Regions from separate parts of the Alcaligenes sp. SMD-FA genome, predicted to be linked through region 1. Evidence: predicted binding sites of a transcription regulator. Region 1 holds the regulator's gene; each other region holds the start of a gene.

The links. The regulator sigma-54, encoded in region 1, starts transcription at its own class of promoters, with help from an activator protein. The targets are predictions, from matches to a motif close to TGGCANGNAANCTGCTTT.
Region 2: OKX01_RS08320 (phenol hydroxylase subunit) is a predicted target of sigma-54. The motif match lies at 2,248-2,265, and genes of this name have one in related genera.
Region 3: OKX01_RS13310 (collagen-like triple helix repeat-containing protein) is a predicted target of sigma-54. The motif match lies at 2,798-2,815, and genes of this name have one in related genera.

Annotation. Positions count from the first base shown of each region.
Region 1 covers NZ_CP110108.1:156,177-162,013, forward strand. The annotation lists gene leuA (2-isopropylmalate synthase) at 129-1,823, opposite strand; gene OKX01_RS00655 (hypothetical protein) at 2,154-2,708, opposite strand; gene rpoN (RNA polymerase factor sigma-54) at 2,725-4,110, shown strand; gene OKX01_RS00665 (TonB-dependent receptor) at 4,267-5,837, opposite strand, start outside.
Region 2 covers NZ_CP110108.1:1,799,332-1,805,168, forward strand. The annotation lists gene OKX01_RS08310 (hypothetical protein) at 1-223, shown strand, start outside; gene OKX01_RS08315 (sigma-54-dependent Fis family transcriptional regulator) at 259-1,962, opposite strand; gene OKX01_RS08320 (phenol hydroxylase subunit) at 2,314-2,586, shown strand; gene OKX01_RS08325 (aromatic/alkene monooxygenase hydroxylase subunit beta) at 2,610-3,617, shown strand; gene OKX01_RS08330 (MmoB/DmpM family protein) at 3,617-3,889, shown strand; gene OKX01_RS08335 (aromatic/alkene/methane monooxygenase hydroxylase/oxygenase subunit alpha) at 3,908-5,413, shown strand; gene OKX01_RS08340 (phenol hydroxylase subunit P4) at 5,480-5,837, shown strand, end outside.
Region 3 covers NZ_CP110108.1:2,880,505-2,886,341, forward strand. The annotation lists gene OKX01_RS13300 (collagen-like triple helix repeat-containing protein) at 232-2,046, shown strand; gene OKX01_RS13305 (MarR family winged helix-turn-helix transcriptional regulator) at 2,043-2,633, shown strand; gene OKX01_RS13310 (collagen-like triple helix repeat-containing protein) at 2,867-5,062, shown strand; gene OKX01_RS13315 (hypothetical protein) at 5,325-5,837, shown strand, end outside.

The sequences.
Region 1 (5,837 bases):
CCCGCCTTGTGGGCGGGTTGCAGGCAGAGCGACGATAAGTCGGGCTGCGAAAGCGGGTCAGGCGCGGCCGGGATGGGCCGGGCGGGCGCTGGAGTGGGATCACCACCCCAGTCGCGACATAAAGATCGTTAGGCGGTGGTCGCTTCAGCTTCTTGCTGGGCGATGGTGTGGCGGTTAACCGCGCTCAAGATCGCCAGGAAGGAGGATGTCACGATGTCGGCGTGAACGCCCACACCAAAGCCCGATGGACTGTCACCGATACGCATTTCCACGTAAGCGGCAGCGCGGGTTTCCGCACCGGAACCAATGGCGTGTTCGTTGTAGTCCATGATCTTGATGGACATATCCAAAGCATTCACAAAGGCAGAGATCGCGCCTTCGCCCGACCCCTTCAAGGTGCGAACCTGACCGTCGTGTTCCACATCCACTTCAATCGTGAATTGCTGGCCGCTGTCGGCGTGCGGCTGGCTGATGATGTTGTGCTTGAGCAGCTTGTAGTGCTTTTTGCAGTTCAGGTATTCGGACTCGAAAATGCCGTACACATCTGCAGGTGTTACTTCCTTGCCGGAAGAATCGGTGACGCGCTGAATGGCACGGCTGAATTCGATTTGCATGCGGCGTGGCAAGACCAGACCGTGCTCTTGTTCCAGCAGGTAGGACACACCGCCCTTGCCTGACTGGCTGTTGACGCGGATAACCGCATCGTAGCTGCGGCCCAGGTCGGCCGGGTCGATTGGCAAGTAAGGCACTTCCCACAGTTCGTCGGATTTTTGCTGTGCCAAGCCTTTCTTGATGGCGTCCTGGTGGGAGCCGGAGAAGGCGGTAAACACCAGGTCGCCCGCGTAAGGATGGCGTGGGTGCACGGGCAACTGGTTGCAGTACTCGGCGGTGCGGCGCACTTCGTCGATGTCCGAGAAGTCCAGCTCAGGGTTCACACCCTGGGTGTACAGGTTCAGGGCCAAGGTCACCAGGCAGACGTTGCCGGTGCGCTCGCCGCTACCGAACAAGCAACCTTCGATACGGTCTGCGCCCGCCATCACGGCCAGTTCAGCAGCCGCTACTGCCGTGCCGCGGTCGTTGTGCGGGTGTACGCTCAGGGTCACGTTGCTGCGTTGCTCCAGATTGTTGTGCATCCACTCGATCTGGTCGGCGTACATATTGGGCGTGGTGGCCTCAATGGTGGCGGGCAAGTTCAAAATGACGCGCTCGTCGGCGGCTGGGTCCCAGGCTTTCACCACCGCATTACACACGTCCAGAGCGAATTCAGGCTCGGTGGTGCTGAACACTTCGGGCGAGTACTCGTAGCCCCATTGGGTTTGCGGGTACTTGGCCACTTCGCTTTTGACCAGACGTGTACCGGTCAAGGCAATTTCCTTGATCTCGTCCTTGCTCAAGTTAAAGACGACCTTGCGAAAGGCCGGCGCACATGCGTTGTACAAGTGAATGATGGCGCGTTTGGCGCCCGCAGCGGCTTCGACTGTGCGCTTGATCAGGTCTTCACGCGATTGCGTCAAGACGATGATGGTGACGTCTTCAGGGATACGGTTTTCGTCGATCAGCTTGCGAACGAAATCGAAGTCGGTCTGCGATGCGGAAGGGAAACCGACCTCGATTTCCTTGAAACCGATTTTGACGAGTTGCTCGAAAAAGCGCAGTTTGCGAGCCACGTTCATGGGCTCGATCAGGGACTGATTGCCGTCACGCAAGTCAGTGCTCATCCAGATGGGCGCTTTGGTAATGCGCTTGGACGGCCAGGTGCGCTCGGCGAAGTCGCGATCAAAGGCGACAAAAGGACGATACTTTTGAGAGGGGTTTTTCAGCATTGCCATGGGGATACCTGTCGGACAAAAAGTGTTGATTACTTCTTGCCGTCACCAGCGATTGCAGCATTTACGTAGGCCGGTGGCGGCACAAATGACGTAGATGTGGCTGAGTATTGGCTGCCGAACTGCCACAGGACACTAGGCCCGGCAACCGGACGCTAGTAGTAGCAGCTGGGATAGGATGGAGGCAGGGGCCGAGGAACGGCCTTCACGCACGGAACGCGACAAGGTTGCTTCAGCGGCGGGGCTGAAACCTTGGCAAGCGTAGGAGAGTTGGCGTGCGTGAGTCATGACCGTTAGTCAAACACAAAAGAAACAGGAAGGCAAGTGTCAGGTTTGTGGTTCTTGGCGCTCATAGTCGGCCTGTAACAGGCGGCTTTGTTGCTCGGCCAGTTCGATCTTGCCAAAGCGGCCAGCGCGCAACTCGCTATAGGCGCGTTGTAAATCACCCACAGTCAAAGGGCTGCGCTGATCGGGCCAGCACCACAAAATGACTTCACGGGCCGGACGGCTGAGCGATCGGGCTAACTGAGCCACGGTGGACTCGTCGATAATGCGTTGCTGGTTGCGTTGCATGACCCTTTGTATAAAGCCATACAAAAGATAGGCAATAATGAGCGTTATGACGCCCACTACCGTCCACCAGAAAAACGGGTTGTATTGTTTGATCAGCGCCAGGTTTTGAATGCTCAAGGCCTGCAGGCCAGAGTAATCCAGGCCACGCCCGAAGCTGATAAGACGGTTGAGAAGGTCCCACCAGATAATGGCTACTACGACAGTGATGACGGTGCAGATAATAGTGGCTGTGGCGCACAGCTTGAACAGAGTGCTACGCAGAGCCTGACTATCGTTGGCGGTGGGTGTCTGGGCGTTGTCAGTTTTCATGGAAACGATTGTACCTATGCTTACGCGTCAGTCACTAGATTTACGCCAGCAGCAAACGCTGGTTTTGACGCCGCAATTGCAACAGTCTATTAAAGTGTTGCAGCTATCGGGGGCCGAGCTGGAGCAGGAGTTGGCTCAAGCTTTGCTGGACAACCCTTTGCTGGAACGTTTGGACGTGCAGATGGATGTCGCCGCCGAGCCATTGCCCGAAGCCGCTTCGGGCGAGGCGGAATCCTCGTGGGCGAGTCTGGAGTTTCCCAAGCACCAAGGGGATTCGCATGACCCTGATTGGTCCCCCGAATCGGCCATTGACCAGGACCTGGCTGCTTATCTAAGCGAGCAGTTGGGATTGTTGCGTTTGAGCGACCGTGACCGGGTCCTGGCACAGTTGTTAATCGACGAGCTGGACGATAACGGCTACCTGCCCGTCTCTTTGGACGAGGTGCTGGCCTGCCTGCCCGCTGAGCTGGATATTGATGAAAGTGATTTGCGCTGCGCGCTGGCACAGGTGCAGTCTTTGGACCCGGCCGGTGTCGGTGCGCGGGATCTGGCCGAGTGCCTGAGCTTGCAACTGATGCAACAGGCCCAGCAACTGGAGCCCGCCTTGTTTGATTGCGCCCGCTATCTGGTGCGTGAGCATGTCGGCGTTCTGGCCTCGCCCAGTCAGCTGCGTCAGCGCTGTGCAGGCCTCTATCCGGCCGAGCTGGTGGAGCGGGCCCATCATTTGATCCTGAAACTGGACCCCAAGCCGGGGCGTGCCTGGACGCAGAATGTCTCGGCGTATGTCGTGCCGGACGTCTTGCTGATTCGTGGCAAGGATAGCTGGCAGGCGGCCTTGAATCCCCTGGCTGTACCGCGCTTGCAACTGGTGAACCTGCACGATTATGAAATTGAAGCGCACCCAGCCTTATTGGCAGAGCGCCAAAAAGCGACCGGCTTGCTGCGCAGCGTCAACAGTCGCTTTGTGACGATTTTGCGCGTAGCACAAGCGATCGTGCAGATGCAGCAGGATTTCTTCACGCAGGGTGTGTCGGCCCTGAAACCCATGCAGTTGGCCGATCTGGCGGCTGAACTGGATTTGCATGAGTCGACGATTTCGCGTGCAACGCGGCAAAAATACATGCAGACGCCGCATGGGGTGATGGAGCTTAAACAGTTCTTTACCGTGGCCTTGGCCAGTGTGGATGGCAAGGCCGATATGTCCGCTGCTTCGGTGCGGGCGCAGATTGTACAGATGATTCGTGACGAGCCACCGGCCAAGCCTTTGTCGGACCAGCAGATTACCGATCTCTTGCAGGCTCAGGGCCTGACGTTGGCGCGCCGTACAGTGGCCAAATACCGGGAGGCGGAAGGTTTGGCACCGGCTTCACAGCGCAAGATGCGGGCAGCGGCGGGAGTCTAGGGCGACAGCCACAGCAGGCTCAAGATACTTGGCAAGACCTTGGAAACAATGAAAAAAACAGGGCCTGCATACACGCATGAACAGGCCCTGCAAAAGCAAAGTTAGCGCCTGCCATCCAGACGGAGTCACTGGATCGCAGGGTTATTGTTGGTCTATTTAGAATTTCATGGTGGCCGAAGCCAGGAAGGTACGTGGTGAGCCTTGGCCATTGCTTAAAGGCACGACCCAGTAGGCTTTATTGCCTACGTTTTCCAGGCTGGCGCGCAAGGTCACTTCCTTGCCGGCAAAACGTGTTTTGTAGCGCATGCCCAGGTCATAAGTGGTCACGCCCGGCATGTAGTAACTGTTGCTGGCGTTGGCATATTGCTTGGACTGGGTGTGCAGATTGGCATTTAAGGTCAGGCCTTGAACAAAGGGGGTGTCCCATTCAATCCCAGCCTTGGCAACCCAGCGGGACAGGCCAATGGCGCTACGCCCTTCGGTATCCGGGTTGCTGGCCTTGCGGATTTTAGGATCCAGGTAGGCGATACCGCCAGTCAGACGCCAGTTCTTGGCAATCTGGCCAAACACCTGTACTTCCACGCCTCGGTTGCGCTGACGACCGTCGTAGCTCAAGTTGGGCTTGCCATTGAAGCGCTCATTGCTCTCGTAGCTATTGGGCTGGGTAATGTCGAACAGGGCGGCGGTCAGTGCGTAGTCGCCACTGTCGTACTTCATCCCGATCTCGTATTGGCGTGTTTTCTGGGGGGCGAAGACTTGACCTTCGTTGGCGTAGTCGTCGCCCACAATCATGCCCTGAGTTAGACCTTCGGCATAGTTGGCGTACAGCATCCAGTCGTCCTGCAATTGCCAGACACCGGCAATAGTGGGTGTCAGGGCGTTCTTGCGGTAATTATCGCTCTTGCCGCTTTTATCCTTGGTGCTCACCCATTGCTGGCGCAGACCCAGGGTCAACTGATATTTGCCGTCTGCAAAAGACAGGGTATCGGCCAGCGCCGCACTGTACAGATAGCTGACGTTAGGCGCACTTAGCCCATTCATGGGGACATAAGGGCGTGCCGGGTAGTCCGGATCATAGATATTGATGGTCTCAGACCAGCCCTTGATGGAGGTGTTGTCGCTGCGCGAGCTTTTACGATTCCAGTCCAGCCCGGCGCTGATGGTGTGCTGCACCGAGCCGGTGTCAAAGCTGTAGAACAGGCCGGTATTGGCAGCCAGGTTGTAGCCAGTATTGTTGCGCCGAGTCGCGGCCAGCTTCAGGTCCCCTTGCTCGTTCAGCAAGGTGCTGCCCTTGGTGTTGTAGTTGTTCATCTCGGACTTGCTGTAACCCGCCGAACCGTACAGGGCCAGCTTGTCGCTGGCAGCCCAGTCTGCACGGATCAGCGCCGTGGTTTCACGCGTCAGGCCGGCAGCCCAAGGGACACCCAACAAGACATCGCCTTTGGGAGGCGTAGGCAGTGGGTTCTTGTCCAGACCCTTGGCCAGACGCACACCCCGATTCAGGCCGGAAATGTACTCTTCCAGGTGATACAGGTCGGCGGACAACTTGAGCGATCCCAGACGGTAGTCCGCTCCCAGCGAGATCAGTTTGTCGCGATTGGTACGGTGATCCACCACGCCCTCGCCGTCCTTGAACACGCCGTTCAAGCGCAGGCCCAGCTCATTGGATTGACCGAAACGGCGGCCCAGATCCAGATGCGTCCCGAATTGGGAGGGCTGGATGTAGG
Region 2 (5,837 bases), 1.6 Mb from region 1:
TTATGTATTTGCCGCCTTGGGTCTGTGTTTTTCCTGCTTGATTTTTGCCATGAGCCGCACTTATGACCGTGTTTGTCGCGGCTTACCGATGGCAAATCAAGGTATTGGTAAACGACTGGGCTGGTATCTAACGGCGCTTTACGCCGTTTTGATCGGTTTGCTTGCCTTGGGTGCCGCAGGCATAGGAGCAAGGCTGCTACAAGGGCAGCATATATTTGGTTAAGGTGAGCGCCTGGCAGGGCAAGGCGCTGGTGCTGTTTACGCTGGCATCGCCACCTTTTTCAGCCGATATGCCAAAGCAGGTCTAGTCAGCCCCAGCCTGCGCGCCGCTTCTGAAATATTCCCGTTCGTCTTTTTCAGGGTTAGCTGGATGATTTGCTCTTCCAGATCATCCAGATTGAAGGGCGTTTCCAACAGATCCTCCAGATATTGCGTCTGGTGCGCGCTGAAACAGGGCTCTTTGGCCATAAAGCCTTGCGTGTTCAAACTGCTCAGATACTGTAAGGCACTTTTCTGTTGCGGAAACAGGTGGTGGGTTTCGATTTCATGATTGTGTTCGGTCAGGATGACACCGCGCTCGATCATGTTCTCGAACTCGCGGATATTGCCTGGCCAGTCGTACTGCATCAACAATTCCCGGCTGCGGTCGCTCACCCCCAGCACGTGCTTTTTGTACAGACTGGAGTACTTGTTCAGAAAATACTCGGTCAGTAACGGAATGTCTTCCTTGCGCTCACGCAGCGGCGGGATGTGGATGGGAAAGACATTCAGGCGATAGTACAGGTCGGCACGGAAAGTGCCTTTTTGTACGGCCTCGGCCAGATCTTCGTTGGTGGCGGCCACGACGCGTACATCGATATGGCGGATGTTTTCATCACCGACGCGCTCCAGCTCCTGTTCCTGCAAGACACGGAGCAGGGCGGCCTGGGACCGGGGCGATAGCTCCACGATTTCATCCAGAAAGATGGTGCCACTCTGGGCACGCTCAAAGCGACCGGGGCGGGATTTATGCGCGCCGGTATAAGCACCTTTCTCGACACCAAATAGTTCTGACTCAATCAGCTCCGGGGGAATGGACGCACAGTTCACTGCAATAAAGGGCTGATCTGCCCGATCGCTGGCGGCGTGCAGGCCGCGCGCGAAGGCTTCTTTCCCGACGCCGGTTTCCCCCAGCAGCAGCACGGAGACTTTGCTTTGTGCCGCCTTTTCCAGCAGATGACAGGCGGCCTGGTAGGCGGCGGACTGGCCAATGGAGTTGGGCAAGGTGAAGTTGGCGCTGGAGTGTTTGAACTCCTGTTCGCGCAACTTCACCAGCTCACATCGCAAGGCAAACAGTTCGTCCTGAACCGGGTCAGGCAGCATGAAGCGGTCAATCTCGGGGTCATCCGCTTCCCATTCTTCGGCAGGCTTGCCCACGATCTTGCAGTGGCTGTGGCCCATGGCGCCGCATTGGGTTTCTTTGTAGATGATGCTCTTGCCCATATAGAAGCTGGTGTAGCCACTGGCATACCCAAGCAAGCTCCAACAGACCGGCTCGCTGGATTGGCCGTGCTCTTTCTGGTGATTGCTGACTTCGTAGGAATCAAACCAGTCAAATTCGCCGTAGTACTGGCCGGCATCGCGATCAAAAGTCAGAGAAGTAGGCACCACTTTGACCATGCCGCGAATGGTGTGCATTTGTGGGCCGGCCAGAAAGGTCTCTTTCAATGAGAGGTCCGGGCGCACTTTTTGGGACACTTCAGCATCTTTCATGCCGGCGTGGTAGCCAAAGCGCATCAGAAAGTATTTGGCGCGCTCGCTGCCCAAAGAGGCAATCAGCTCCTTGCGTAGCTGGCCAAAACCGCTGGCATGCAGCAAAAGCATGCGCTGCTCGCCAAACCATATTTTTCCTTCACGGGCATCAAAGCGAATGGCGTCGATCAGGTCCTGACTTAATGGCAGTGTGAGTTCCGTAGCCCCCATGGCTGTCTCCATCTGTTGTTTCTTATTGTGGTTTTGGGTGTTTTAAAAATCAGTATGCCGCCTGTCTTTCTGGTGACTCAAGGAAAACAGAATAGTGTCCAGAGGACGGATAAAACGGTTTTTTCTAGGGCTTTACCCTAACTCAGCATTTGATGAAAACGGCGCTAAGCACTTGATCAAATGATCAATTTTTTGTTGAGCCAGCCGCTCAGTAGCACAGGGTATCTGACTGCCACCCCCTCTATCTCTTTAATCCTAAAGGGTTAAATCCTTCAAGCATAAAGTTGGCACGCAGTTTGCTATGAACAGGCTGTGGACACTCATGCAACAGCTTGATCAGGAGGAGAACCGATGTCAGACACGAGCTTGCCCACTTTGACAAAGTACGTACGCGTGCGCAGTCCGGCCAATGCCCGCTTTGTGGAATTTGATTTTGCTATTGGTCAGCCGGACCTGTTTGTGGAGCTGGTCATGCCACCGGCGGCATTTGAGCAGTTTTGCCTGCAGAACAATGTCCAGCCCATGAGCGAGGAGCAAATGCGGGTCAATGACGAGAACGAAGAAAAATGGCGTTTTGGTTATGACACTTTGGTCGGTAACAGCCGTCAGGCTGAAGCCCAGTAGGTTTTATTCAGGAGAACAAGAGGATGACATTAGAAATTAAAACGGCCAGTTTGCAGCCCGTGCGGCAAACCTTCGCCAACGTGGCTCGCCGCTTTGGTGAAAAGCCGGCTACCCGCTACCAGGAAGCGACATACGATGCCCAGGCGACGGCCAACTTTCATTACCGGCCCCTGTGGATGCCGGACAAGACCCTGAATGACCCCACGCATACCGCCATCCAGATGAAGGATTGGTATGTGTTCCGTGACCCCCGTCAGTTCTACTACGGTGCTTACGTGCAAAACCGTGCCCGCATGCAGGAAGCGGCTGAAACCAATTACGGCTTTTTTGAAAAGCGTGATCTGGCCCAGTACCTGAGCGAGGAGGTCAAAGCCAAGGTCACCCGTTTGCTGCTGCCTTTGCGCCACATCGAGCAAACCGCCAATCTGAACTTTATGTCCGGCTCGGCCTACGGTTATGGCACCACCATTACCCAAGCCTGTCTCTATGCCGGGATGGACGCGCTGGGTATGGCGCAATACGTCTCCCGTATTGGCCTGCTGATTGATGGCAATAGTGCCGATTCCCTGAGCCAGGCCAAAGAGGCCTGGATGCAGGATGCGGCCTGGCAAGGTCTGCGTGCCTTGTGCGAAAAAACGCTGGTTCAGAAAGACTGGTTTGAACTGCTGCTGGTGCAGTCCTTGCTGATCAACACCGTGGTGCATCAAGTGGTGTATCAGGGGCTGGTGGCGGATCTGGCCAAGGAAGGCGGCCGCGATCTGGATATGCTGCTGGAGTTCATGCTGGATTGTCATAAAGACCTGTCCAACTGGAGCGATAGTGTCTTCAAGATTGCCGTTGCTGAAAGCGAGCAAAACAAGCAGCAATTGCAAAACTGGCTGGATCAGTGGCTGCCGCAAGTGCAAGCCGCCTTCATGCCCTACATCCAGGCTGCCTTTGCCGACCAGGCTGATCAAGTCTGGGCACAAGTGCAGGAAACCATTGCCAAACGCGTCACAAAAGCAGGCCTGAGCCTGGGGGGAGAGGCCTGATGAAATCCAAGGTTTATATCGGTCTGCAAGACAACGACATGTCGCGCTACATCGTCGAGGCCATCGAGCAAGACAACCCGGACGCCACGGTGATTTATCAGCCAGCCATGATTCGCATTGAGTGCGTGGGCCAACTGACCGTCAAGCGCGAGACCGTGGAAGAAAAGTACGGGCAGCAGTGGGACATGCAGGAACTGCATCTGAATCTGATCACCTTGGGTGGCAATGTGGATGAAGATGAAGACCGCTTGTTGTTGCACTGGAACAGCTAAATCAGAAAAGGGGGCAATATGGCCACGAAAAAACTAAATATCAAAGACAAATATCGTTATCTAACGCGTGATCTGGACTGGGAATTCAGCTATCAGGATCGCAAGGACGCCTTCCCCTACGAGGAGTTCGAGGGAATCAAGATTACCGACTGGTCCAAATGGGAAGATCCGTTCCGTCTGACAATGGACGCGTACTGGAAGTACCAGGCTGAAAAAGAAAAGAAGCTGTACGCCATTTTTGATGCCTTCGCGCAGAACAATGGCCAGATGAATATTTCCGATCCGCGTTATCTGAACGCGATCAAGGTGTTCCTGACGGCGGTGACCCCGTTGGAATACCAGGCTTACCAGGGCTACTCCCATGTGGGACGTCAATTCAGCGGCATTGGCGCACGTATTGCGTGCCAGATGCAGTCGATTGACGAGCTGCGTCACGTCCAGACGCAGGTTCACGCCATGAGCCACTACAACAAGTTTTTCAATGGCTTCCAGGACTGGAGCCATATGCACGACCGCGTCTGGTACCTGTCCGTGCCCAAGTCTTTTTTTGAAGATGCCCGTGCTGCAGGCCCCTTTGAATTTCTGTTGGCAATCAGCTTCTCCTTCGAGTATGTGCTGACCAACTTGCTGTTTGTGCCCTTTATGTCGGGTGCGGCCTACAACGGCGACATGGCCACCGTGACTTTCGGCTTCAGCTCGCAGTCTGACGAAGCACGCCACATGACGCTGGGTCTGGAAGTGATCAAGTTCCTGCTGGAGCAGCACGAGGACAACGTGCCGATTGTGCAGGAATGGATCGACAAATGGTTCTGGCGCGGCACCCGCCTGCTGTCCGTGGTGGCCATGATGATGGACTATATGCTTCCCAACAAGGTCATGTCCTGGAAAGAGGCTTGGGAGGTCTATTTCGAGCAGGCCGGTGGCGCATTGTTCAAGGATCTGGCCCGCTATGGCATTCGCATGCCCAAGTACAGCGATGTGATCGAGAAAGAGAAAGAGCACATCTCGCACCAAGCCTGGTGGATTTTCTACAACTTCGGCCATGCTGCCGGTTTCCACACCTGGATCCCCAGCGACGAGGAACTGGATTGGCTGAGCGCCAAGTACCCCGATACGTTCGACAAGTACTACCGCCCACGTTGGGAAATGGCCAAAAAGATGGAAGCCGAAGGCAAGCGTTTCTATTCCAGTGGCCTGCCACAACTGTGCCAGGTATGTCAGGTGCCCATGACCTTTACCGACATGGACAAGCCCGACGAAATTACCTATCGCCAAAGTCAGTACAAGGGCGAGCGTTACCACACGTGCTCGGATGGCTGCCGCGACATTTTCGAGCACGAGCCTGAAAAGTACATCCAGGCCTGGCTGCCGGTGAACCAGATCCTGCAAGGCGGCTGCGGTGGTCCTGAGCTGGAGAAGATCCTGAGCGACTACTACCAGCTGAACGTGGGTGTCGACAATATGGACTTCAAGGGTTCGGTGGATCAAGCGCGCTGGAATGAATGGAAAGGAGTGACGGCCTAGTCACACGAGACAAAGGACCGCGCCCCCGGCGGGCGCGGCCACGACCTAAAAAAATTGGAGATCAAGATGGCAGTTACTGCAATTACCCCGGACTACCAAGGCTACGCGCGCGATCAGAAATCGCATTACGGCGAAAGCATGTTGTTGTACATCGGTTGGGATGAGCACTTGTTGTTCTGCTCAGCCAAGGCTTTTCTGGTTCAGCCCGACATGACGGTGTCGCAACTGATTCAGCAATTGATGCCGGCCGGCTTTGCCCAGCACCCTGACTTCGAACAGATCGAGTGGAGCAAGGTGCAATGGAATCTGAATGGCGAGGCGGTTGAACTGAACCCGAACGACACCTTGGGTGCCCAGGGCTTTGATCACAAATCCTTGTTGCGTTTCAAAACCCCTGGCCTGAATGGCTACAAGGGTACGGGCG
Region 3 (5,837 bases), 1.4 Mb from region 1:
ACGTTACGTAACAGGAACGGAACACTCCACAAAAACAGCCTTCAACAAGCTTAAATGAGCCTTGAAACCTGGCAGCATGATTTCAAAAGAAAACAAAAAACCAACCCAACCATTTGATTAAAAACAACAAAATTAAAACAAAGCATTACCAAGCAAATCTGGCACGATACTTGCTTAATGTCTATCAAGAGCCCCTTGAGGGCGTGCTCACACTTCAGATCGGAGTCAGACATGAAAGCAAGGAATTCAGCAAGAAACGCCTCGACCCAACGCAAGCTGCAACGCGCCGTTGTCGCTACCTTAGTCATCAGCGCCGCCGTTCTGGCCGGTTGCTCCTCGCGCGGTGGGGTACGCGATGGTCTGGATGTATCGGTTCGCCCACCTGTTGTTGATCCCAACCTGCCCAACCCCGGCGATGGCGACCATGGCGGCGGAGACAACGGCGGTGGAGATAACGGCGGTGGGGACAATGGTGGCGGCGATAACGGCGGCAAGGACACTAGCCTGACACAAAATGCGCTGGGCAATCTGGGCCAGGCAGTGGACAACGTAGTGCCCTTGAACCTGAGCAAAACGGGCAATCAACTGGGCAAAACGCTCGATAGCGCACTCAAACCCGTCACCGACATCGTGACCGACACCACACGCACCGTCGGCGGCGTGACTGGACTGGGCCAACCGGTCAACGGTCTGACAAATCAAGTCGGTGGCGTTGTGACCAATCTGGGCGAGCAATTAGGTCAGACAGGCCTGCCCCTGAATCTGGGTGAAGGCGCTGGCGGCCTGCTATCCCATCTGGGTCAAGCCGTCGGTTCGGTCGGCGGCTTGCTGGTTAACGATCCCAACAACCCCAACCCGCTGGGCAACACCCTGCACCACGCCACCAAAGGCGTAGAAGTGCTGACCGGCTCCTTGCTGGGTGAAGGCAGCCTGCTGCACCCATTGACCTCACAACTGGGCCTGGACGGAATCTTGTTGGCGGGCAGCGGCGAACCCATCCTGCAACCTGCACTGGGCAATGTCGGGCAAACCGTGGACAACATTCTGCCGCTGGGCCTGAACCCGATTCTGGGTGATGTGGGTGGCGCCTTGGATAACACGGTGGCACCGGTCGTTGCCACCGTCACCAATGTGACTCAGCAAGTGGGTGATGGCCTAGGGGTAGGCCAACCCATCAATGCGTTGCTCGGGGGTGTCGGTAGTGCCTTGGGGAACGTGGGTAGCCAGTTGGACAATGCAGCGCCTCTTGGACTGGGCGGTGTCGTAGGACATCTGGGACAGGCTGTCGCCTCGGCAGGCGGGTTGTTGCACGCGACAGATGCAAACACCAATCCCTTGGGCAACACCTTGAATCACGCCACCCAAGCCGTCGCTTCCCTGACAGGTGGCTTAGGCGGCATCACAGGCGGTGAAGGGGGTGGCCTGCTGGCACCTGTAACCGGGCTGCTAGGTGGCCTTGGTGGCGGAGATGGAGCGAACGGCGGTTTGCTGGCACCCGTCACTAACCTGGTCGGTGGTTTGACCGGCGGTTTGGGCGGCGGTGATGCTGCCAACGGTGGGCTGCTGGCCCCGGTTACTGGTTTGGTCAGTGGACTCACTGGCGGCTTGGGCGGCGGCGACGGCGCGAACGGTGGGCTACTGGCCCCGGTTACCAACCTGGTCGGTGGCTTGACCGGAGGCTTGGGCGGTGGTGAGGCCGCCAACGGCGGACTATTGGCCCCCGTCACTAACCTGGTTGGCGGTTTAACGGGTGGCTTGACTGGTGGTGACGCATCCAACGGTGGCTTGCTAGCCCCTGTAACCGGCCTTCTGGGCGGTATCACAGGCAGTGTTTCGATTGGTGGTGGCGCCGCCGTAGAAGGCCAGGCAGGTGGCGGCTTACTGGCACCGGTTACCGGTTTGGTCGGCGGCCTGGTGGGTGGATTGACCGGCGGCGTCAACGTGCAGGCAAATGCAGACACAAGCGGCGGTGGGCAAGCCAATGGCGGCTTGCTGGCGCCCGTAACCGGCTTGCTCGGTGGCCTGCTGGGAGGTGGCCGTCAATGATGAATAAAGTCATGAACCCGGTCAGTTTGCCGGTGAGCCGTCACCCTGGCGCACAAAGTGCCGGGGCCCGCTCCAACTGGTCCTCGCACAACGATGAACACAGCATGCTTTCAGAAAAGATGCTGATGGATCTGGGCAAGATGCTGGGTCGTCAGTTCACCATCTACGCAGAAGCTCTGAAAGCCAGCTTGGCCGAAGAGGCAAACATGCCTCTGAACGATTTCAAGGCCTTGGAATACATCATGGAATTCGATGCCTTGCCCACTGGTCAGTTAGCACACCTGATGGACTTGAGTGCCAGCGGTGTCAGCGCCCTGATCAACCGCCTTGAACATCGGGGTTACATCACACGGGGCCGTCACCCCCTGGACAAGCGCGTAATTGCCTTGCACCCGGTGATGGAAAAGTGTCGCGAGGTTCTGGCTGTGAAAGAGCGTGCCATTAATCAGGCCATCAACACCGCAGCGAATCAAAACCCGGCCCAGCTAATTGCCATGTACGACTTTCTGGTCGATAGCATGAGCACCTTCAGGCAGAACACCAAAGCCTGGCTGGATGCCAAGGCCCTGGTGCCACGAACCTCCTGAGCACCCTGCCCTCCCTTTACCGAACCGCTGCTTGTCAGCGGTTCTTTTTTTGTTACGTAACACGTTCCGCCCAAAGCCCAAAACCCGTAACAAATAGCCCTCTTTTTTTTGCTTACTTTGCGCCAAACCAAGAGCACATGCGGCCTATCGCAAACCCAATTAATTGGCATGCAAATTGCTTATACAAGAATCAGGAAGCAAGCAAGTACCCCGATCATTTATTGGAGCAAGCAATGCATAAAAATACAGACAGCAAGAAACCAGGCCTACGCCTGACACTCCTGGCCACCTTAATGGCCAGCACATTGACCTTGACCGCCTGCGGCAGCTTATTAGGAGGCGGCAGTGGTGGTGGCGGTGGAGAAACCCCCACCAACCCTGGCCCAGGTACGGGCGGACCAGGTAACGGCGGCGATAACGGCGGCGGTGATAACGGCGGTGGCGACAACGGCGGTGGCGACAACGGCGGTGGCGATAACGGCGGCGGTGATAACGGCGGTGGTGATAACGGCGGCGGCGACAACGGCGGCGGCGACAACGGCGGCGGCGACAACGGCGGCGGCGACAACGGCGGCGGCGACAACGGCGGCGGTGATAACGGCGGCGGTGATAACGGCGGCGGCGACAACGGCGGCGGCGACAACGGCGGCGGTGATAACGGCGGCGGTGATAACGGCGGTGGTGATAACGGCGGTGGTGATAACGGCGGAAACCCTCACACTCCAGGCCCCCTTGAAACTACGCTGAATAATGTCGGCGAAGCCGTCGACAATGTCCTGCCAGTCGGTCTACAAGATACCGGTGGCAAACTGGGCAAAACACTGGACACCGTGGTTGCTCCTGTCGTGGACACAGCCACGGGTCTGACTCAACAAATTGGCGGCGCAACCGGCTTGGGCCAGCCCATCAATGGTCTAACACAGCAAGTAGGTGGTGTTGTGACCAATCTGGGCGAGCAACTGGGCAATAGTGGCCTGCCCCTGAATCTAGGCCAAGGCGTAGGCGGTCTCTTAACGGGATTGGGCAACGCGGTGGGCAGTGCAGGCGGTTTGCTGCATGCTGACGCCAACAACCCTAATCCATTGACCGCCGTGCTGGGCCACGCCACAGGTGGCGTGGCGGCACTGACCGACTCCCTCTTGGGCGAAGGCAGCTTGTTGCATCCCATCACCGGCCAACTCGGTTTGGGCGGTTTGCTGGACGGTACCGATGCCGCCCCCATTCTTGAACCTTCCCTTGCCAACGTAGGCCAGACTGTCGACAACATCTTGCCTGTTGGCTTGAACCCCATCCTGGGCAATGTCGGTGAAACCCTGGATACCGTGGTCGCTCCTGTAGGTGCCACGGTGACCAATATCACTCAACAAGTGGGCGATGGCCTAGGTGTTGGCCAGCCCATCAACGCCCTATTGGGCGGCGTAGGTAGTGCCCTGGGCAATGTGGGTACTCAGATCGATGGCGCCGCCCCGCTGGGTCTGGGCGGTGTCGTTGGACACTTGGGCCAGGCCGTTGCCTCGGTCGGTGGACTGGTTCACCAAACTGACAGCAATACAAACCCGCTGGGCAACACCTTGAACCACGCCACACAAGCCGTCGCCTCCCTGACTGGTGGCCTGACAGGTAACGGCGAAGGTGGCTTGCTCTCACCAGTTACCGGCTTGCTCGGCGGCCTGACAGGAGGCTTGGGCGGTGGTGACGCTGCCAACGGCGGTTTGCTGGCTCCCGTCACAAATCTGGTCGGTGGCCTGACCGGAGGACTGGGTGGTGGTGATGCTGCCAACGGCGGTTTGCTGGCTCCCGTCACAAATCTGGTCGGTGGCCTGACCGGAGGACTGGGTGGTGGTGACGCCGCCAACGGCGGTTTGCTGGCTCCCGTCACAAATCTGGTCGGTGGCCTGACCGGAGGACTGGGTGGTGGTGACGCCGCCAACGGCGGTTTGCTGGCTCCCGTCACAAATCTGGTGGGTGGCCTGACCGGAGGATTGGGTGGTGGTGACGCCGCCAACGGCGGTTTGCTGGCTCCCGTCACGAATCTGGTGGGTGGCCTGACCGGAGGATTGGGTGGTGGTGACGCTGCCAACGGCGGTTTGCTGGCTCCCGTCACAAATCTGGTGGGTGGCCTGACCGGAGGACTGGGTGGTGGTGACGCTGCCAACGGCGGTTTGCTGGCTCCCGTCACAAATCTGGTGGGTGGCCTGACCGGAGGACTGGGTGGTGGTGACGCTGCCAACGGCGGTTTGCTGGCTCCTGTAACTGGCTTGGTCGGTGGTTTGACCGGCGGGCTTTTGGGCGGAGCAGCCCCTTCGGTAGATGGCGGTGCCTCTGGCAGCGTGAATGCCGGTGGTGGGACCACTGCAGGCACCAACAACGGCGGCTTGCTGGCCCCGGTAACCGGCCTGCTCGGCGGCTTGCTGGGCGGCCCCCGCTAAACGGAAGGATGGGGCGCTCAACCGCCCCATCCCTTATCCCCAGGAGCTCACTCATTCAGATTTGAAACGCCTGAGCAATCCTGATCTTCAGATGGAGTAAGTCATGACTATAAAGACACGTTTTACGTCCAGCAGGATCGTTTTGCTCAGCCTGACAGCCAGTCTGTTCTCTACGACTGCCCAGGCCGATTTGCTGGGAGCCAGCCCTCTCGCTGTTCCAGCAAATCTGAACCTGAGTCAAAACCTGAGAACAGCAGAAACAATGGTCGTCCAACCCGGCCCGCTTGAAACGAGCTTGGCAAATACAGGTCAAGCAGTAGATAACATTCTGCCTGTCGGATTGCGCAATTACGGACAGCGTGTTGGATTAAGCGCTGATCAAATACTAGACATCCAGGATATAGAGCCCTGGAGAGCTCGAATAATGGAAGCAATTGATCTAGGCACCATCATCGACAGCGAGGGCGTCAACGTCACCCTGGACGAAACTGAACATGGCATCGATATTGTGGGCAAGCTCATTGAAAACGCCAATCTCCCACTCAACGCAGGACAAGCGGCGGGCAACTTGTTGTATGGAGTCAGTGATACGGTCGGTAGCGCAAGAGGCCTGCTCCATAACGACCCCAACAATCCCAACCCGATTAGCTCCACGCTGGAAAACCTAACGGGCAGCCTTGCCGCGACAAGCGATACGCTCTTGCATGGCAGCAATCAGCTACAACCTTTGCTCGGTGCTCAAACCACAGCACTCAATAACAACGCCGGTTTACTG